2 regions of the Arthrobacter sp. GW460-12-1-14-TSB2 genome follow, and region 2 is predicted to be linked to the other one. Evidence: predicted binding sites of a transcription regulator. Region 2 holds the regulator's gene; the other holds the start of a gene.

Region 1 (11,369 bases), on a different contig from region 2:
GCCAGGCTATGGTCCATCGCGTAGTAGTCCACTGCACGAGACTGGAGCAAAGCATTTTCATAGTAGAACAGGGACGCCCAGGCTTGGTCCACAATGTCCAGCCAGCGCGTGCGCGGCAGTACCAGGTAGCTCACTGCCAAAGTTGCCGCGATGACAGTGACCGCCGCCGGCAAGAGGCGCCGGAACAGGTGCAGCCAGTGCTTGATAAGTGCCATTGGCCTGCCCTGCTCATATTTGCCCACAAACTGCAGGGTCATCAGGAAAGCAGAGATCAGCAGGAACACGTCAACCCCGCCGGAGACCCGGCCAAACCAGACGTGATAGCTAACCACCATCAGCACAGCCAGCGACCGCAGGCCTTGGATTTCGGGCCTGAACTTTGACTTTCGGCTCGGTCCAGCTCCGGCGCCACTGCGGCGCGGCGAGGCTAGGGCTCTCGCTACAGACATAGAAAAACCCCTCAAGCGGACAACCAAAGCATCCATGTTACCGATTCGTAACTTTCATCGCCAATCGGCGGCGCGGGAGAAGAGAACCCCCCACCTTTCATTAAGGCACTCCAAACTGGGAGTTTCCAGAGGAATGCGCCTTCGGGGGCGGGCCGGGAAACTAGGCTGGTGACGAAGCGGGATGGTGGAACCCGGAAATGCTGAGGAGTGGCCATAGTGATCGTTCAGGTGCGTATCTGCACTCCCCCTGAGCTCTCCGACCTGGTGGTGGAAAGCTGCACCCAGCAGACTGGCGCGGCCGAAGTAGCCGTGCACAAGGGCGCGTCCATCCATCCGCCGGGCGACGTCGTAGTGGTCCATATGGCCAGGGAAGCAGTAGAAGAGCTGCTGGAAAAGCTGCATGTCCTGAAGATCCAGGAACTTGGCTCTATTGCCATTTCCATGCCGGAGCTCATGCTATCCCGGCTCGCCGACCGGGCTGAAGCCGCTGCGCCGGGAGACGGGGCGGACGCCATGATCTGGGACGAGGTGACGCGCCAGACGGGCGAGGATTCGCGGCTCACATGGAGCTATTTGGCGTTCCTGGTCCTTGCGACGCAGCTGGCCGCGATCGGGATTGTCACGAATTCCACCATCGCCATCGTCGGGGCCATGGCCGTTGGACCCGAATTCGGACCGCTTGCAGCCCTTGCCGTCGCCATAGCCCAGCGCAAATGGAAACTGGGACGCAGTGCCGCGCTGGCGTTGGGGGTCGGCTTTCCCGTGGCAATGCTCCTGGCGGCGCTGACGGCCTGGCTGTCCGTGCCTCTGGGGCTCTTCCCCGCCGACACCCTCGACACCGGATCCGCCGTCGAGTTCATCTACCACCCCGGGCCTTATTCGCTGATCGTTGCCGTGCTGGCCGGTGCCGCCGGGATGCTCTCCGTCATCAGCCGGCGGTCCGCCGCCCTGATCGGTGTCTTCATTTCCGTGACCACCGTTCCCGCCGCAGGGTTCGTGGCCGTGGCGCTCGTCCTCGGCGAGTACCAAAAAGCGGCGGGGTCCGCCCTGCAGCTGCTGCTCAACCTTGTGGGCATTGTGGTATCGGCGCTTGCCGTGCTCATTTTCTACCGCCTCATCACCAAACGCCTGCCGGACGGAATGGCCCGGAGGCTGAGGCGCCAGGCGCTGCGCGCCCGGAGCTAGCCCCGAGCCCCCGAGCCAAGGCCAGCGACGGCGCGAAGGCAGGCCCCTAGGCCAACGACGGCGAGGTCAACGAGGTTGCAGCCGGGATCTTTCCCGCCAGATACCGGGCGTCCCGGCATGCACCGATGAGAGTAGCCGATGTCGCGGCATACATGAATTCCTCGCCGAGGAAGAACAGTCCCGGCAGGTCCGTGGCCACGCCGCGGTGCTGCCGGGGCCGGCCGCCGTCGTCGAACACCTGCGGTTCAATCCAGTCGAAGGACTCGCGGTAGCCGGTGCACCAGATCACGTTGGACACCCCATCGAGGGGGCTGCCCGCCACAACAGGCCGCCCATCCTGCACTCCAGTCACCCGGGGCACAATGTCGACGCCCGCGGCAGCAAGGTCCTTGCGTTTCGTCCTGATCAGGGGGTCGGCATGCGCCAGTTTGTGCTGTGCAGCCTTACGACCCAGCGGATTGTCGACGGTGAGCACGTGGACCCCCAGGAACCGCACCACTGGCAGGGCGAAGCGCGCGGCGTTCCTGCCGTGGCGCACGGGCAGCTCTCCGCTCGGCTTTCCTGCGACCACCGTGGGGTGCGTCCTGCTCACTTCCAGGGCAATTTCGGCTCCCGAGTTGCCTAGCCCCACGACGAGGACGCGCCCTTGCCGGAGCTGGCCAGGATTCCGGTATTCGCTGGAGTGCAGCTGGACGATGGACGGATCCAGCCCGGACGCAAAGTCCGGCAGCCTGGGCGCCTGCGTGCAGCCGGTCGCCACAACGACGTTGCCGGCTTCCCAGCGGCGGCCGCCGGAGACCGCGACGAACCGCCCCTGTTCCCGCCATAGCCTCTCGACCCGGATCCCGGTACGCACCGGAAGGTCAAAGGTGGCGGCGTAGCCTTCAAGGTAGTCAGCGAGGTCGTCTTTGCCGGGAAAGGACAACCTGTCTCCCGGAAACGGCATGCCGGGAAGGCCGTCGTACTTGGCCGGCGTGAACAGCCGCAGGGTGTCCCAGCGCTGCCGCCAGGCGTCACCGATTCTCGGATTCGCATCCAGGATGAGGAATTTCCGGTCCTGGCGCGTGAGGTAGTGGCCGATGGCCAGGCCGGACTGGCCCCCTCCGATGACCAGGGTGTCGAGCACTTCGACTGCAGACCCGTCGTCGTTATTGTTGCTCATTGCAGTGCCTCCTGTTCAACCGCTATGGGTTCATTCAATGAACCGTCCCGGTCACTTCGCGGACGCCGTGGCTCCGGACCGCACCGTTCAGCCTGGTAGCGCAGCCACCACACCAGCATCAGCGCGGAGGCCAGCACGTAGAGCGCGTGAAGCAGCCAGATCGGGCCGGCCGGGAGGTGGAAGACGTACACGGAATGGACAGCGTTGGCCACATTGCTCAGGACCAGGCTGCTGAGGCTATAGGACGCCAAATCACGGGTCCGCACTGCCTTGAGAAGCATCGGCAGCAGGCCAAGGGCGAACAGCACGGTCGAGAGTGTGCCGGCCAGGACGGGAAGGTTCATAGTTCGACACTAGTTCCGCGACCTTGCGCTCCGCGTCGGCAGAAATATGTAAGTTTCAGCGAGCAGGCTGGGCAGTTATATGCAGCCCCGGCTTACGCTGTGAGCCCGTGGTCGTAGGCGTACTTTGTGGCGGCCACCCTGGACTGCAGCCCCAGCTTGAGCAATATGTTGCTGACATGCCGGGCCACGGTCTTTTCACTCAGGTAGAGCTCCCCGGCGATCGCCCGGTTGGCCATCCCGGAGGCCACGAGCCGGAGCACTTCGAGTTCACGCGGCGTGAGGGGTCCGGGCTGCGCGTCATGCGCCGGAGTGTCCTGGAGCGACGCTGCCCAGGCAGCGGCGGGGGCGGCGCCGAGGGCAAGGAATTCCGCGTGTGCCGCTTCGAAGTCCATCACCGCCGAATCGTCGTCGCCGGATGCGCGGCAGGCCTGGCCCACAAGGGTGCGGCAGCGCGCAGCTTCGAACGGAACGCCCAGTTCCCGCCAGAGCGTCCACCCCCGTCGCAGGACCGGCTGCGCCAGGGCGGGTTCTCCTTCGGCGAGCAGGACGGCCCCGCCGGCCTGGCAGGACGCAGCCTGCAGCATCGGCATCCCGCAGTCCTGCGCCACGGAGGCCAGTTCGTCGGCGGCCCGACTCGCAGCGGCTGTGTCCCCCGCGGCCAGTTCTATTTCCACGAGCGCCGGCAGCAAGTGGCGGCGCGTGGCCAGGTCGGCAGCGTCTGCTGCCCTGCGGATGAGGGTCTGCGCGGCGGGGACCTCTCCACGGGCCAGCTTGAGCAGCGCGAGTCCCGGCTGGGGCTCATAGCCGCTGCGCGCCGCCTGCCGGTAGCAATCCTCTGCCGCCGCGAACTCACCCCTCAGCCGTTCCACTTCGCCCTGCTGGTAGTAGCCGCCGTAGAGGGCCTGGTAATCCCCCGCCGCAGACAGCCGCTGCGCGTCCTTGGCGGCGCTGACGGCGTCATCCCAGGCCCCGTGCAGCCGGTACAGGTCGGCGCGGTGGCTCTGGCACTGGCCGCTGAACAGGACCATGTCCGGCCGTCCGCCGCACCACCGGTCCAGTGCGGCCGTCCACTCCAGGGCGCGGCGCAGATCGAAGGCCAGGTGGCAGGTGCCGATGACGGCGCAGTAGATGATCCCGGAGGGGACTGGCGAGAGCTCCCCGGCGGTTACCGCGACCATCACCTCATCAAGGAGCCCGACGCCGGTGCTGATGTCACCGAGCGCCACGCAGGCCTGGCCCGTTCCCAGCAACGAAAGCGAGATGAGGTCCCGGTCCTGGAACTTCTCCCCGATGGCCAGGGCGTCCGTGAACACCCGGCGGGCACCTTCGGGGTTGCTTCCGAACAGCATGCCCAGTGCCGTGGGCATCAGCAGCAGCCCCTCCACTGCGCAGGGTTCGTTCAGCTCAGCCACCAGCCGTCCGGCGCGGGCGAACCATCCCGTACTGCGGGCCGGCTGGCCCGCGTTCATCAGGTGTATGCCGATCCACCCGGCGCAACGGGCCGCGCCCGCCACGTCGCCGACGACGAGGTACTCCTCGTGCGCGCGGGTGAGGGTGTCGATTCCGGCGTCGGTTTTGCCGGTCAGGATTTCCACGGTGGCCAGGCGCTCGAGGTCCGGCGCGGGGAGCCCCCCGCTCTGGTCGGCATCGAGGAAGTGCTCGACGGCGTCGGTCCAGCGATGTTCCTCGAAGGCGGCTCGGCCCCTGTCCAGGCCGGCTTCGGACGTTGCCATGATGCCTCCCCGCACCCTTCCGAGCTCCATCTAAGCGCCACGGTACGCCGGGGGTGCCGGGTGCACAAGCTCCGGCAGCAAGCCCCGGACCGGGGTGAAAAGAGGTGTAAGACAGAATGCAAAGGGGTTCAAACGGGCGCGAAAAAGCCGGCCCGGCGTGAGCGGTTCCTGGGAACCGCCCGGCCGGACCGGCCTTTTTGCTGCGCTAGTAAAGCACAGCACTGCCTGCAAGCTAGTGCTTGTGGCCTGCGTGCTCGTCCTCGTCGGCCGGCTTTTCGACAACGAGGGTCTCGGTGGTGAGAACCAGCGCTGCGATGGAAGCCGCGTTGCGGAGGGCTGCGCGCGTCACCTTGACGGGGTCGATGACGCCGGCAGCGATGAGGTCTTCGTACTCGCCGGTCTTGGCGTTGAAGCCGTGGTGGATGGCGGATTCCGCGACCTTGGCAGCGACGACATAGCCGTCGAAGCCGGCGTTCTGGGCGATCCAGCGCACAGGCTGGACCAGGGCGCGGCGCACGATGCCCACAGCGGCTGCTGCGTCACCTTCGAGCGCGGTGACCGACGGATCCTCGTCCAGTGCCTTCAGGGCGTGGATGAGGGCGGAACCGCCACCGGCTACGATGCCTTCTTCGAGGGCAGCGCGGGTGGAGGACACGGCGTCCTCGATGCGGTGCTTCTTTTCCTTCAGCTCAACCTCGGTGGCTGCGCCAACCTTGATCACGCCGATGCCGCCGGCCAGCTTGGCCAGGCGCTCCTGGAGCTTTTCCTTGTCCCAGTCCGAGTCGGTGCGGGTCAGCTCGGCCCGCAGCTGGGCAACGCGTGCCGCAACGTCCTCGGCCGATCCGGCGCCGTCAACGATGGTGGTGTTGTCCTTGGTGACCGTGATGCGGCGGGCAGTGCCGAGCACCTCGAGGCCAACGGAGTCCAGGCTCAGGCCGAGTTCCGGGGAAACAACCTGTGCGCCGGTGAGCGTCGCGATGTCCTGCAGCATGGCCTTGCGGCGGTCGCCGAAGCCGGGAGCCTTGACGGCAACAACGTTCAGGGTGCCGCGGATGCGGTTGACGATCAGGGTGGAGAGGGCTTCGCCTTCAACGTCCTCGGCAATGATGAACAGCGGCTTGGAGCTCTGCAGCGCCTTTTCCAGCAGCGGCAGGAAGTCCTGCACCGAGGAGATCTTGCCCTGGTTGATCAGGATGAGGGCGTCTTCGAGTACTGCTTCCTGGCGTTCCGCGTCGGTGACGAAGTACGGGGACAGGTAGCCCTTGTCGAACTGCATGCCCTCGGTGAGGACCAGTTCGGTCTGCGTGGTGGAGGACTCCTCAATGGTGATCACACCATCCTTGCCGACCTTGCCGAAAGCCTCGGCCAGGAGCTCGCCGATCTCATCGCTCTGGGCGGAGATGGCTGCGACGTTCGCAACCTGGGTGCCTTCAACGGGACGGGCGTTCTCGAGCAGGCGTGCTGCGACGGCCTCAACCGAGACCTCGATGCCGCGCTTGATCTGGCCCGGAGCGGCGCCGGCTGCAACGTTGCGCAGGCCTTCCTTGACCAGTGCCTGCGCCAGGACGGTGGCGGTGGTGGTGCCGTCGCCGGCGACGTCGTTGGTCTTGGTGGCGACTTCCTTGGCCAGCTGAGCGCCAAGGTTTTCGAACGGGTCATCCAGTTCGACTTCGCGGGCGATGGTCACACCGTCGTTCGTAATGGTGGGAGCGCCCCACTTCTTGTCCAGCACGACGTTGCGGCCGCGCGGGCCAAGCGTCACCTTGACAGTGTTGGCGAGCTTATCGATGCCGGCTTCAAGCGACCGGCGGGCAGCGTCGTTAAACGCAAGCTGCTTTGCCATGGTTGTGTCCTTTCGAGACAGAAACCCCGCGCCGCTGACCAGTCAGAAATGAATCAGACGGATCGGCGGCGCGGGGTCAAAGAGTTACTTTACGACGATCGCCAGAACGTCGCGGGCGGACAGCACGAGGTACTCGGTGCCGCCGGTCTTGACTTCGGTTCCGCCGTACTTGGAGTAAATAACAACATCGCCGACGGCGACGTCGACCGGAACGCGGTTGCCGTTGTCGTCGAAGCGGCCGGGGCCTACTGCAACAACTTCGCCTTCCTGCGGCTTCTCCTGTGCGGAGTCCGGGATAACCAGGCCGGAAGCCGTGGTCTGCTCGGCTTCGAGCGGGCGGACAACAATACGATCCTCAAGAGGCTTAATAGAGACCGACACTCGGACCTCTCCTTTTCGTCAGCAAATTCATGGACTGGAAAACTGTTGCGCCTATGCATGCAAACCGTCGTCGCGGTGCCGGCAGCAGCGTGGCTGGCAGTTCTTCATGTATTAGCACCCTCCTAGGGAGAGTGCTAATGACGACTCTATGTAAGTCGTTAGCACTCGGTCAAGGCGAGTGCCAGAATTTCGTCCGCGGTGAACGCCTAGCGACCTGCCAGGTCCTCAAAGTCGACGTCGTCGCCGTCGTCCGTGTCGTCGTCGTTCGTAACGTTGCGGTTCCGGTACAGCACGACGGCGGCGGCGAGCGCCGTGGCGACCGAGGCGACCAGGAACACGAGGCCTCCTGCGCGGACAGCGGCGTACGACTCGCGGATTTGCCGCGCCTCGTCGGTGTCGTCCTGGATGTTCTTGCCGCCCACGGAGTACACGGTTGCGTTGAAGGAGTCCAGGAAGAAGATGATCACCAGGAGCGCCAGGCAGACGACGGCGATGGCGGCACCGGCGATCAGCGCGGGGCGGGCGTACCTGGCAAGGCCCGTGTGCTGGTGGTGGTCATTGCGTTGATCTTCTACGGGTGGCTGCGGCCCTGCGCTGTCTTCCATGCCTCCAACCCTATCCGTACAGGGGTGCCGGGCTGCCCGATGAGTCTTCTCGATTAGGCTTGATGACATGGCTGACGCACCGCAGGACCTGATCGCCCCGCTCCTGACCAGCGAAGGCTGGGAGCTGCTGGCGTCGCTGGGGCCGTACCGGGAGGACGATGCGTTCCGGCTCAATGAGTCGCTCCGGAAAGCCGGCCACTCCCCCGCGCTCGTCTCGGCAGTCCTCACCCAGTCCAGGCTGCGGACCAAGGCTGAGGCCAAATTCGGCGAATTCGCCCGGCAGATGATCTTCACCCAGGCGGGCCTTGAACAGGCCACGCGCCTCAATGTCGCCGCCCGGCATGCTGAACGGTTCGCCTCCGCGGGAATCGAGCACGTGGCGGATCTCGGCTGCGGGCTGGGCGCCGATGCCATGGCGCTGGCCTCCATGGACATCCGGGTCACGGCAGTGGAAATGGACGAAACCACTGCCGCCTGCGCCACCATGAACCTGATTCCCTTCCCCCACGCCAGTGTGGTTCACTCCGATGCCACCTCCGTCCCGCTCGACGGCGTGGGCGGCGTCTGGCTGGACCCGGCCCGCCGCACCACCTCCACCTCGGGCACGCGCCGGATCTGGGATCCGGAGGAATTCTCGCCGCCGCTGTCCTTCGTGGAATCCCTCGCCGAATCCGGGCGCGCGGTAGGCGTGAAGATGGGGCCCGGCATGCCGCACGAATCCGTCCCTGCCGGTTGCGAGGCACAGTGGGTCTCGGTAGGCGGCGACGTCACCGAAGTGACACTGTGGTTCAATGCGGTCAGCCGCCCCGGCATCCGGCGGGCCGCCCTGCTCCTGGGCCCGCAGGGCGCTGCCGAAATCACCAGCGCGGAAGGGTTCGACGGCGGACCGGTGGCCCCCGTGGGTCCGGTGGAGGGCTACCTGTACGAGCCCGACGGGGCCGTCATCCGGGCCGGGCTCGTGGCGGATGTCGCGGCGCGGCTGAACGGCCACCTCGTGGACGAACACATTGCCTACATCTGCGCACCGGAGCTCGTGGACACCCCGTTTGCCAGGGCCTACAAGGTCCTGGAGGTGATGCCGTTCAACGTCAAGGCCCTCAAGGCGTGGGTGAAGCAGCACAACATCGGCGTGCTGGACATCAAGAAACGGGGCACATCGGTCACGCCGGAGGAACTCCGCAAGCAGCTCCTCGCCGGAGGCAAGGGGTCAAAGGGCAAAAAGACAGCCACCCTGGTCCTCACCAGGATCGGCGAGGACCGGGTGGCCATTTCGGTGCAGCCGGTGCAGCCCAGGTAGCCTGCTGCCCGGTGACCGGGCATGCCTGGGCATGGCCTGCTACTGGGCGCGCATGAAGTCTTCGGCCGCGCGGACCTGCTCGTCCGTGGGCCGGACGCCGGTGTACAGCACAAACTGCTCCAGGGCCTGGATGGTGGCCACTTCGGCGCCGGTGATGACCGTCTTCCCGGCAGCCCGGGCAGCCTTGACGAGCGGCGTCTCGGCCGGCAGCGCGACGACGTCGAACACCACCTTCGCGGCATCCACCGCCTCCGGCGGGAAGGACAGCGAGTCGGCGTCGGGACCGCCGGCCATTCCAACGGGTGTCACGTTGATGATCATGTCCGCAGTGCTGCCAGCGTCCGCCGCGGGCAGTTCGGCGCTCCACTTGAAGCCGTAGAGGTCCGCGAGCGGCTTTCCTGACGCCTCGTTGCGGGCAACGATGGTGACGTCGCGGAAGCCTGCATCGCGGAGGGCGGCGGCCGTGGCTTTGGCCATGCCGCCGGAGCCCTTGAGCAGCACCGAGTAGTTCGTCGGGACGGCGTTGCGCTGCAGCAGCTGCTCGATCGCCGTGTAATCCGTGTTGTAGGCCGTGAGCTTGCCGCCGTCGTTCACGATGGTGTTGACCGAATCGATGGCCTTTGCCGAGGGGTCCATCACGTCCACCAGCGCAATGACGTCTTCCTTGTACGGCATGGACACCGCGCAGCCCCGGATGCCAAGTCCACGGACCCCGGCAATCGCCTGGGCAAGGTCCGTGGGCGCGAAGGCCTTGTAGATCCAGTTCAGGCCCAGCTGCTCATACAGATGGTTGTGGAAGCGGGTCCCGTTGTTGCTCGGGCGGGCCGAGAGCGAGATGCACAGGGTCATGTCTTTATTCAGAATTGGCACGGGTCCATTAAACGCCCCCGGAGCCCGGACAGCACTGTTACGCCACGGAGCGGTGCGTTAGCAGCCGCTTCCGGGCGCAAAAGGTCCGACGGCGGCGGGCAGCTTTCCGGGGGCAGGCGCCTTGCCCGCGAGGACGGCCACCAGGGCGTTGAAGGCTTCCTGGCTGCGGCCGTAGAGGGCAACTTTGGCGGGGGCCGCCGATCCGGCCAGCGGCCACGGCGCATCGAGCGCCACCACGACGTCGCCTTGGGCCGGGGGCCCTTCATAGCCGATCAGCGTCACGAGCGGTCCGGCGCCGAGCGAAATGCCGGCCGCGCGGGCGGCCTCGGCGAAACGCGCGCGGTCCTGTTCATTGCCGCCGGCCAGCCGGACGCTGCCGGGCACCATCGGCCCATGGCACGGCCCGGCCAGGACGGTGACTGCTGCTGCGGACACCCGCTGGGAAAGGGCGGAGCCGCTTCCGGGCGCGGCAGCCGGGGACGCAGGGGTGCGGGCGCGCCACATCATCATGGTCACCACCCGCTGGGCTGCCTCGTCGAGGCGGGACGCCGGCAGCGCGCCGGTCTCGACGGCGCCCACCACGGCTGCGTGGGCGGCTGCGACGTCTCCGGGCATCAGCAGCAGGTCCGCCCCGGCGGCCAGTGCCAGCGGTGCGGCGGACTCTCCGGGGAACTGCTTGTGCACCGCGCCCATGTTGAGCGCATCCGTCACGGCCACACCCTTGAAACCCATGCCGCGGAGGGCGGCGTAGCTCGCTTTGGACAAGGACGCGGGCACGCCCGGCTCCAGGGCGGGCACGGAGATGTGGCCGGTCATGATCATGGGCAGGCCTGCTTCGATGGCAGCCTGGAACGGTTTCCAGTCCTTCGCCCGGAGTTCCGCCACTGTTGCCTTCTGCACCGGCAGGTTCTCGTGCGAATCGACGGCCACGGAGCCGTGCCCGGGGAAGTGCTTGGCGGAGGGCAGGAGCCCGCCCGCCAGCATTCCCCGGGCAAAACCGACGCCGAGGCCTGCCGCAGCATCAGGGTTGCCGGACATGGCCCTGGCCCCGATGGTCGGGTCCAGCGGGCCGGCCGTGACATCCGTGGCCGGCGCGAAGTCCGCGGTGAAGCCGAGCCCGGCAAGCTCCGCGGCGAGCGCCCTGCCGGCGTCCGTAGCGAGCCCGACGTTTCCGGCGGCGCCGTAGCTCATGGGGGCCGGCCACTCGGTCAAGGGTGCGCGCAGCCGGGCGACCACGCCGCCTTCCTGGTCCACGCCGATCACGGCCGGCCAGGTGCGTCCGTCCGCCTTGGCCGCCTTCTGCAGGAGGCTTATCCCCGAGGCCATCGCGGCGGTGTCCACGGTTCCGTCGGCAGACCGCGGCACGTTGTCACCCATGACGATTGATCCACCCAGGTGCAGCTTTTCCATCGTGGCGGCGTGGGCAGCAAAGTCGGTTCCAGTGAAGAAGGGCATCAGCACCTGCCCGGCTTTCTGTTCGACGCTCATTTTTGCGACGGC
Region 2 (9,609 bases):
CCGCCGGCCTGGTGAGGATGATGCGGCTGACTTCCTTCTGCTGCAGGGCCTGGACGGCCTTTGCCATGGCAAGGAAGGTTTTGCCGGTGCCTGCCGGTCCGATTCCAAAGATCACCGTGTTCGCGTCAATGGCGTCCACATAGTTCTTCTGGTTCAGCGTCTTCGGCCGGATTGTCTTGCCACGGCTCGACAGGATGTTGTATGTCAACACCTCAACCGGATTTTGGAGCGACTGGCTCCGGAGCAGGGCCGCGAGCTGCTGGAGCACTGCCGGTGTAATGACCGTGCCCCGGTCAACGAGTCCCCTTACTTCGTGGAGCAGGCGCATGATCCTGGGAACGTCGGCCGCGGGGCCGCTGATGGCCAGTTCATTGCCGCGGACATGGAAATCCACGGCAGGAAACTGTTCTTCGATAAAACGGAGGGCCTCGTCGTGACTGCCGAGGGACTGAACCATCTGTTCGGAGTTGTCGAAGATGACCACCTCCGTCCGGACACCGGGAAGACTGTGGGGAAATTCACCTGTGGTGCGCTCACCGGCGCTGAACCGGGGCCTTCCGTTTGTTGCTTCAGTCATGGTGCCGGCCTGCGGGCCTCTGGTCCCCTCCAGTTAGGAAAATTGTTTCTCTGGCCGATCACTTCGCTCCCGCTGCTTCAGCGTCGGACTCCGTGCGCGGCCGAGTCCTTATATCTTACGCCAGTAAGCCGTCCGGGGGCCGCGGGGCGTGGCTGCCGGGCGTTTGGCCGCGACCGCTTCGTTGCAGATTCCCGTCATTAGGTATCAACTTCGTATCGGCCTCGTATCGTTCCCGTTGCAGTTCGGCAATCCGTCCGCAAACGCCGCAGGGCGCCTGGGACTCTATGTAATGCTGGAATCCATCGCGGGCTTTCGCCCGTCTTGAACCACTTCATCGGCAACGTTTATCAGGACAGGGCAGGTACCGGGATCACCATGGAGACCAGGAAACCACGACGCCGGCAGACAGCAGGAGGCGGGCGGACACGTTCCGCAGTGCTCCTGTTTGTGCTGCCCGCTGCCATGGTGCTGTCCTCCTGCGTCGCCACTCCCCAGCCGTCCTTGAACACCGCTGCCAGCACCCCCCAGACAGTCACCGGATCCGCCACCGCGGGCGTTCCCAGCACGAGTGCCCCACTGGAAACCACGCAGGCTTCCAACAAGGCACCCGTGTACTGGATCGGCCGCAGCAACGAGAACGTCTACCTGTACCGCGAATTCCGGGATGTCCCGGAGCAGGAAAACCCTGTCACCAGGGCCCTGCGCTCCATGATGTCGGACAAGCCGCTGGATCCCGACTTCTTTACCCCGTGGCAAAACCCGAAGAAGCTGGCAACGTCGATCTCCGGCAAGAACGTCATCACGGTGGACGTCTCACCGGATGCCTTCAACAGCAACCTCGACGAGGACATGGCCAAGCGGGCCATCCAGCAGCTGGTCTACACGGCAACGGCCGCGGGAGCGAGCTCAGGGCTGGTGGACTCGGGCCAGCAAATCCAGGTGGTCATCCTGGTTGACGGGCACACCGATTACCTCGCCTTCAACCACGTTCGGCTGGGCAGTCCCACTCCGCGCGGGGCAGGCATGGTGGCCCCGGTCTGGATCATCGATCCCCAGGAAGGTGTGGGCGTCCCCGACGGCAGCGTCAAGATCAGCGGACGGAGCACGCTGCCCGGGGGCAAACTTCGGTGGAAAATCCTGAAAGTCGACGGCAGCAGCGACAAGACCGCCTATTTGGGCGGCGAAGTCACTGCCTCGGCAGACCAGGCACAGTCCGGACTTTTCTCGATGAATGTCAACCTGGCGCCGGGAAATTATGAGATCCGGGTATTCCAGGTCGACCCGGGGAACCCCGACCGGGAACTGAACGTGGACTCCCGCGGTTTCAAGGTTTCCTAGCGGGGCTACCAGCGACCCAGGATGTCGCTGGCGAGCACCGTGGCGGCCGGTCCTGCCGTGGATGACCTCAGTACATGGTGGCCAAGGAGCGCCGTCACGGCACCGGCCCCGCACAGCCTGGTAACCTCCCGCGGACTGATGCCCCCTTCGGGCCCCACAATCAGCAGGATTTCGCGCGGCCCCGGCTCCGGTGCCCCGGCGTTGTTCTCGCACCACGCCTCGAGCACGCTCCGCAGCGGACGCACGGCATCCTCATGGAGGATGATGGCCAGGTCCGCGGCGGAGACTGCGGCCTGAAGTCCGGCACCGTCGACGGCGGCACGGACTTCAGGAATCCAAGCCCGCCGCGCCTGTTTGGCGGCTGCGGTCACCACGGACTGCCATTTGGCGTGGGCCTTCGCGGCCCGTTCGCCTTTCCACCGGACGATGGAGCGTTCGGACTGCCACGGGATGATCGCGTCGATCCCCAGTTCGGTGGCGGTTTCTGCGGCGAGTTCGTCCCGGTCCCCTTTGGCCAGTGCCTGGACCAGGACCAGGCGGAGGTCCGGGCGCTCCTCCGTGTCGAGGACTGAACACTCCACCGTCAGTTCACCTTGGCCAACGGCGGCGACCGTGCCGGTGAGCCTTTTGCCGGCGCCGTCGGCGATGTCAACGGATTCCCCCACGGCAATCCGCTTGACGGTGACCGCGTGCCTCGCCTCTGCGCCCTCGAGGACAAAGTGCGAACCGGGAACCTGGTGGTCCAGGGCTCCCGGGGTTGCGAAAAAGACAGGGTTGCTCACCGCTACAGGTTACCGAGCCGGTCCCGCAGCTTGGCGAAGACACCGCCGCTGGCGGAGAGTTTCCCTTCGGTGTACTGCTCGCCACGGAGTTTCGCGAGCTGCCGCAGCAGGTCTTCCTGCGCGGCATCAAGCTTGGCCGGGGTCTCGACCTGCAGGTGCACTTTCAGATCGCCGCGGCCGTAGCCCCGGAGGTGGGTGACGCCGAGCCCGCGAAGGGTGATGACCTCACCGGACTGGGTGCCCGCCTTGACGTCGATTTCCTGCTGGCCGTCGAAGGTGTCGAGGCTGAGTTCGGTGCCAAGGGCTGCGGCAGTCATCGGGATGTGCAGGGTCGCGTGAAGGTCATCGCCGTCGCGTACGTACGTCGCGTCATTGTTGACCCGGATCTCCACATACAGGTCGCCGGAGGGTCCGCCGGCAGGGCCGGCTTCGCCCTGGCCGCCAAGCTGGATCCGGGTTCCGGTGGCAACGCCGGCAGGGACCTTGACCGTCAGCGAACGCCGGCTGCGGATGCGGCCCTGCCCGTTGCATTCATTGCAGGGATCCTTGATGACGGTTCCGAAGCCTTCGCAGGAGCCGCAGGGCGCCGCCGTCATGACCTGGCCCAGGATGGAACGGACGGCCCGCTGGACCTGGCCGCTGCCCCCGCAGATGTCACAGCGCACGGGGTGGGTCCCGGGCTGGCAGCAGGAACCCTCGCAGGTGGGGCACGTTACGGCAGTGTCCACTTCGAGCTTCTTGTTGACGCCGAAGACGGCGTCGCGGAGGTCGATGCGGACGCTGATGAGGGCATCCTGCCCCCGGCGGACACGCGAGGCAGGTCCGGATGAGCCGCCCGCACCGAAGAAGGTGTCGAAGATGTCCTGGAAGGCGAAGCCCTGTCCCGAGTAGCCGGCGCCGCCAAAACCGTTATCGGTGCCGTTCTCGTTGCCGGTGGTGTCGTAGACGCGGCGCTTCTGCGGATCGGACAGCACTTCATAGGCGTGCGTGACAGCCTTGAAGCGGTCCGAGGCATCCTCACCGGGGTTCACGTCCGGGTGCAAAGTGCGCGCAAGCTTTCGGTAGGCCTTCTTGATCTCTTCGCCCGTCGCTTCGGGTGAGACTCCAAGAACGTCGTAGTGGCTGCTCAAAGTTCGTATCTCTTCCTGGTTGTACTGCCTGTGATGCTGCTGCCGCACCCCGGAAGCCGGGACACGGAGGCCGGGTTGGCTGATGAAGGGCCGGTCACGGCCCGAGGATCCTGGAAAGGTAGCGTGCCACGGCACGGACCGCGGCCATGGTGGTGGGATAGTCCATCCGGGTGGGGCCAAGGACGCCAACCTTGGCACTGGAACCGGGCCCGTAGCCTGTGGCCACCACCGAGGCTTCCGCGAGGCCGTCGTAGGGATTCTCCCGGCCGATGCTGACGGTCACGCCGCGGGGGTCCTGCGCCATTTCGCTGAGCAGGCGGAGCATGACCACCTGTTCCTCAAGCGCCTCGAGGACCGGGCCGATGCTCAGCGGGAAGTCAACGTTGGACCGCGCGAGGTTGGCGGTGCCGGCCATGACCATCCGCTCTTCGCGGGTGCTGCTGGCCAGGGCATCCAGGCCGCGGGCCAGCGCCTGGGCGGCGTGCCGGCGTGCCGGTTCGCAGCTTGCGACGACGGCGGGCAGCGCCTGCGGGAGCAGGCTCAGCGGCGTCCCCGACAGGCTTTTCAGGAACCGTGAGCGAAGGCCGGCAAGGGCCTCGTCGCTGAGTTCCTGGCCGACGTCGATGACCCGCTGCTCGACCTTTCCGGTGTCCGCAATCAGGACGGTGAGGACCTGGCGCGGCGCCAGCAGCACGAACTCGATGTGCCGCACCATGGCACGACTGAGGTGCGGATACTGCACCACGGCCACCTGGTTGGTCAGCTGCGACAGCAGCCGCACCGTGCGTTCCAGGACGTCGTCCAGGTCTTCCGATCCTTCGAGCAGCGTCTGGATGGCCCGGCGTTCCGCCTGCGACAGCGGCTTGACGGCGGAAATCTGGTCGACGAAGAGCCGGTAGCCCTTATCCGTGGGGATGCGCCCGGCGCTGGTGTGCGGCGCCGTGATTAGGCCCTCATCTTCCAGGGCCGCCATGTCATTGCGGATCGTGGCGCTGGAGACCCCCAGATGGTGCCTCTCCACCAGGGCCTTGGAGCCCACAGGTTCGCGGGAATGGACGTAGTCCTCCACGATGGCGCGCAGTACTTCAAGCTTGCGTGGTTCGCTCATTCTCCACCTCCGATCGGCTTCACCCGGGCCGCGGACCGGCTCTGTCGCCTGCCAGATCCCGTCTACCGTTAGCACTCGTCATGTCTAAGTGCTAACCAGTCTAATATGAGTCGCCGCGTTGTTAGCATTGGTACCGCTCCGGGCGAAACTCCGGAGCAGGACAAGACATGCACCTCCGTGACGCCACGGGCGCCGCTGTTCCCCTTCTCCTGTTTCACTTTCTGTGTTCACTTTTTCTAGCGCAAGGTTGTGTCTATCCGATGTCGTACCAGAACTGGGGCCCGCAGGACATCACGGCTCCCCGGAAAACCGAGCTTCCCGAAGTGCCGGTTGAACGCGGCATGGTGCTGGAAGACGTGCAGTCCGGCTGGGTGGGCGCCGTCACCAGGGTGGAGAAGTCCGGCGGGATGCATGTTGTTGCCCTGGAGGACCGGCGCGGGAAGTCCCGCACGTTCCAACTTGGCTACGGGTTCCTCCTGGAGGGCCTGCCGATCCGGCTGATGCCCCCGGCACCGCGCGCCCAGGCAGCCTCCGGCACATCCGGCAGGACGGCCTCCGGATCCGTGCGGGTGGCAGGCCAGCGCGCCCAGGTGGCCAAGGCCAGCCGCATCTGGGTGGAAGGCAAACACGACGCCGAACTTGTGGAAAAGGTCTGGGGTGACGACCTCAGGGTGGAGGGCATCGTCGTCGAGCCCTTGCACGGAATTGACGATCTTACGGCTGCGGTAGCCGCATTCCGGCCGGGTCCGGGCCGGCGGCTGGGAGTGCTGGTGGACCACTTGGTTGCCAATTCCAAGGAATCACGGATCGCCGATGCCGTGATGGCGTCCCCGGGCGCTGCGGGCAACGTCCTCATCGTGGGCCATCCCTATGTGGATGTGTGGCAGGCCATTCGGCCGGCAGTGCTCGGCATCGACGCGTGGCCGGTTATTCCGCGGGGCGTGGACTGGAAGACCGGGATCCTGACAGCCTTCGGCTGGCCGCACGAGACTAAGGAAGACATTGGCCTCGGCTGGCAGAAGCTGCTGGGGGCGGTGCGTAGTTACGCCGACCTGGAACCGTCCCTGCTGGGCCGCGTGGAAGAGGTCATCGACTTCCTCACGGTGCCCTAGGCGGAAGTTACCAGTGCGTTAGGCGGAAGTCGAACTCTCCGAATGCACCCCCGACCCAGTATTCTTGATAAGGCGGTTGTTGCTCCTGTGGCAGCGTCCGCTTATCCGGGAACCACCGCACCACTGCAATCCGAAGGACGACACCTTGGCAGAAGACGCACGTGAACAACGGGACAACCAGGCCGGCCATGGCCAGCCCCAGTATCATGGTGTCCCCGCCAACGCCCTGCCGCTGACGGCCAACGAAGACCGGCAGTGGGCAACCCTCGCGCACTTCGGCGGCATCCTTGGGTGCGTCCCGTCGCTGTTGATCTACCTGATTTTCAAGGACCGCGGACCGTTCACGGCGCAGGAATCCAAGGAAGCGCTGAACTTCACCCTGCCTCCCACGATCGCTGCAGTCATCTGCAACATCCTGGTGCTGCTGCCGGTGGTGGGGAACATCTTCGCGGTGCTGGCCACACTGATTTGGATCGCCGTGACGTGCTTCTCCGTGGCAGCCGGGATCCATGTGAACCGCGGCCAGCCGCACCGCTACGACTTCAACCTGCGCTGGATCAAGTAACCGGCACAATCGAACACCGGCTTCGAGCACCGGCCGGGTGCGCTCAGTCGGGCAGGATCCTTCGCACCACGGCGTCGGCAAGCAGCCGGCCCTTCAAGGTGAGCACCAGCCGTCCGCGGAAGGCCGACACGGGATCCACCAGGCCATCCGCGATCAGCCCGGCGACGGCGTGCTGGCCGGACGTTCCCAGCCCGGACACATCGAGTCCGCTGCTGAGCCTGGCTTCGAGCATGACCCGCTCGACGTTCCGGGTTTCGGCGTCGAGCGTTTCCCGGCCCGCCGCCGGCGACACGCCGCCGGAAAGCCTCCCCGCGTACGCCGTAGGGTGCTTCACGTTCCACCAGCGGACTCCGCCGACATGTGAATGCGCACCGGGGCCGATCCCCCACCAGTCGTCACCACGCCAGTACGCCAGGTTGTGCCGGCAGGCCTGCTCCGGTGTGCGCGCCCAGTTGCTGACCTCGTACCAGCTCAGCCCTGCCTCGCCGATCAGCTGATCGCCGAGTTCGTATTTGTCGGCGTGGTCGTCGTCGTCGATTCCAGGGACTTCACCGCGGCGGATCTGGGCTGCCAGTTTGGTGCCGTCCTCCACGATGAGCGCATAGGCGCTGATATGGTCCGGCTCATAGGACAGCGCGGTCTCCAGCGAGTACCGCCAGTCGGCCAGGGACTCCCCCGGTGTTCCGTAGATCAGGTCCAGGCTCACGGCCAGTCCCGCCTCCCGCGCCCACCGCACCACCTGCGGCACGCGGCTGGGCGTGTGCGTGCGGTCCAGGACTTTGAGCACGTGCGGAACTGCTGATTGCATCCCGAAGGACACGCGGGTGAAGCCGGCATCAGCCAGCAGCTGGAGCGATTCAGGGGTGACGGAATCCGGATTGGCTTCGGTGGTGACTTCAGCCCCGGGCTCCAGCCCCCATACCTCGATGGCGGCGCCCAGGATCCGGGCGAGGTCTTCTGCGGGGAGCAACGTGGGCGTGCCGCCGCCGAAGAAGACAGTGCTCATGCGACGGTCCGGTAGCCCGGAGGTTTTGAGCACCTCCGCGGCCAGCCTCACCTCGGATATGGCGGTGGAGGCATACGCATCCTGGGACGCACCGCCGCCAAGTTCAGTTGCGGTGTAGGTGTTGAAGTCGCAATAACCGCAGCGGACGGCGCAGAACGGGATGTGCACGTAGAGCCCGAAGGCCCGGTCCGCCGCACCGTCTGCTGCTTGGGGAGGCAGCAGACCGTCCGACGGCGCCGGGTCACCCAGGGGAAGAACGCTAGGCATTGCGGCGGCTCCGCAGGGTTGCGGCGACGGTCATCACTACTTCTTGGCCTTGTCCTTGGATTCGTCCGTGGTCAGCGCGGCGATGAAGGCTTCCTGGGGAACCTCGACGCGGCCCACCATCTTCATCCGCTTTTTGCCTTCTTTCTGCTTTTCGAGCAGTTTGCGCTTACGCGATATGTCACCGCCGTAGCACTTGGCAAGGACGTCCTTGCGGATGGCACGGATGCTTTCACGGGCAATGATCCGGGAACCGATGGCAGCCTGGATCGGCACTTCGAACTGCTGGCGGGGAATGAGCTCACGCAGCTTGCCGGTCATCATCACACCGTAGGCGTAGGCCTTCTCCCGGTGGGTGATCGCACTGAAGGCGTCCACCTGTTCGCCCTGGAGCATGATGTCGACCTTCACAAGGTCGGCCACCTGGTCGCCGTCGGCCTTCCAGTCCAGCGAGCCGTAGCCGCGGGTCTTGGACTTCAGGATGTCGAAGAAATCGAAAACGATTTCAGCCAGCGGCAGGCGGTAACGGATTTCCACCCGGTCCTCGGAGAGGTAGTCCATGCCGCCCATCACGCCGCGCCGGCTCTGGCACAGCTCCATGATGGCCCCGACGAACTCGTTCGGCGCCAGGATGGTAGCGGACACCATCGGCTCACGGACCTCCGCGACCTTGCCGGTGGGGTATTCGCTGGGGTTGGTGACGTGGACAACCTTCTTGTCCTCCAGGGTGACCTCGTACTCCACGTTGGGGGCGGTGGAAATCAGGTCCAGCTTGTACTCGCGTTCGAGCCGTTCACGGGTGATTTCCAAGTGCAGGAGGCCCAGGAAACCGACGCGGAACCCAAAGCCCAGCGCAGCCGAGGTTTCCGGCTGGTACACCAGTGCGGCGTCGTTGAGCATGAGCTTCTCCAACGCGTCGCGGAGCACCGGGTAGTCGGTGCCGTCCAGCGGGTACAGGCCGGAGAAAACCATGGGCTTGGCGTCTGCGTAGCCCGGGAGTGACTGGGAAGCAGGCTTGGCCAGGTTGGTGACGGTGTCGCCCACCTTGGACAGGCGGACGTCCTTCACGCCGGTGATGAGGTAGCCCACTTCGCCGACGCCGAGGCCCTTGGACGGGGTGGGCTCCGGAGAGCTGACACCGATCTCAAGGAGTTCGTGCGTGGCGCGGGTGGACATCATCTGGATGCGTTCACGCGGGTGCAGCATTCCGTCGACCACCCGGACGTAGGTGACAACACCGCGGTAGGTGTCATAGACCGAGTCGAAGATCATGGCGCGGGCGGGGGCGTTCGGGTCGCCCACGGGGGCCGGCAGGTCACGGACGATCTTGTCGAGCAGCACTTCCACGCCCATGCCGGTCTTGCCCGAGACACGCAGCACGTCGTCGGGGTCGCCGCCGATCAGGTTGGCGAGTTCCTCCGCGTACTTCTCGGGCTGGGCCGCGGGAAGGTCGATCTTATTGAGGACCGGAATAATCGTGAGGTTGTTCTCCATCGCCAGGTACAGGTTGGCGAGGGTCTGGGCCTCAATGCCCTGGGCCGCGTCCACGAGCAAAACTGCACCTTCACAGGCAGCCAGGGAACGGGATACCTCGTAGGTGAAGTCGACGTGGCCGGGAGTGTCGATCATGTTCAGGGCATAGCTGGTGCCTTCAACTTCCCAAGGCATGCGGACTGCCTGGGACTTGATGGTGATGCCACGCTCACGTTCGATATCCATGCGGTCCA

What was found. The regulator HrcA, encoded in region 2, represses chaperone genes, less so after heat shock. The targets are predictions, from matches to a motif close to TTNGCACTCGNNNNNNNCGAGTGCNAA.
Region 1: a site for HrcA is predicted at 7,256-7,282, ahead of groES (co-chaperone GroES). Genes of this name have one in related genera too.

Annotation. Positions count from the first base shown of each region.
Region 1 is NZ_JBWKYC010000003.1:91,056-102,424, forward strand. It holds gene AC07YR_RS06040 (acyltransferase family protein) at 1-449, opposite strand, end outside; gene AC07YR_RS06045 (DUF389 domain-containing protein) at 666-1,634, shown strand; gene AC07YR_RS06050 (flavin-containing monooxygenase) at 1,681-2,796, opposite strand; gene AC07YR_RS06055 (hypothetical protein) at 2,793-3,140, opposite strand; gene AC07YR_RS06060 (LuxR C-terminal-related transcriptional regulator) at 3,233-4,873, opposite strand; gene groL (chaperonin GroEL) at 5,106-6,716, opposite strand; gene groES (co-chaperone GroES) at 6,801-7,097, opposite strand; gene AC07YR_RS06075 (hypothetical protein) at 7,304-7,702, opposite strand; gene AC07YR_RS06080 (THUMP-like domain-containing protein) at 7,770-8,999, shown strand; gene AC07YR_RS06085 (shikimate 5-dehydrogenase) at 9,039-9,869, opposite strand; gene AC07YR_RS06090 (glycoside hydrolase family 3 N-terminal domain-containing protein) at 9,927-11,324, opposite strand; gene AC07YR_RS06095 (hypothetical protein) at 11,311-11,369, shown strand, end outside.
Region 2 is NZ_JBWKYC010000001.1:339,925-349,533, forward strand. It holds gene AC07YR_RS01630 (PhoH family protein) at 1-577, opposite strand, end outside; gene AC07YR_RS01635 (GerMN domain-containing protein) at 953-1,915, shown strand; gene AC07YR_RS01640 (16S rRNA (uracil(1498)-N(3))-methyltransferase) at 1,921-2,697, opposite strand; gene dnaJ (molecular chaperone DnaJ) at 2,700-3,827, opposite strand; gene hrcA (heat-inducible transcriptional repressor HrcA) at 3,922-4,935, opposite strand; gene AC07YR_RS01655 (DUF3097 domain-containing protein) at 5,196-6,047, shown strand; gene AC07YR_RS01660 (DUF4870 domain-containing protein) at 6,193-6,612, shown strand; gene hemW (radical SAM family heme chaperone HemW) at 6,656-7,885, opposite strand; gene lepA (translation elongation factor 4) at 7,922-9,609, opposite strand, start outside.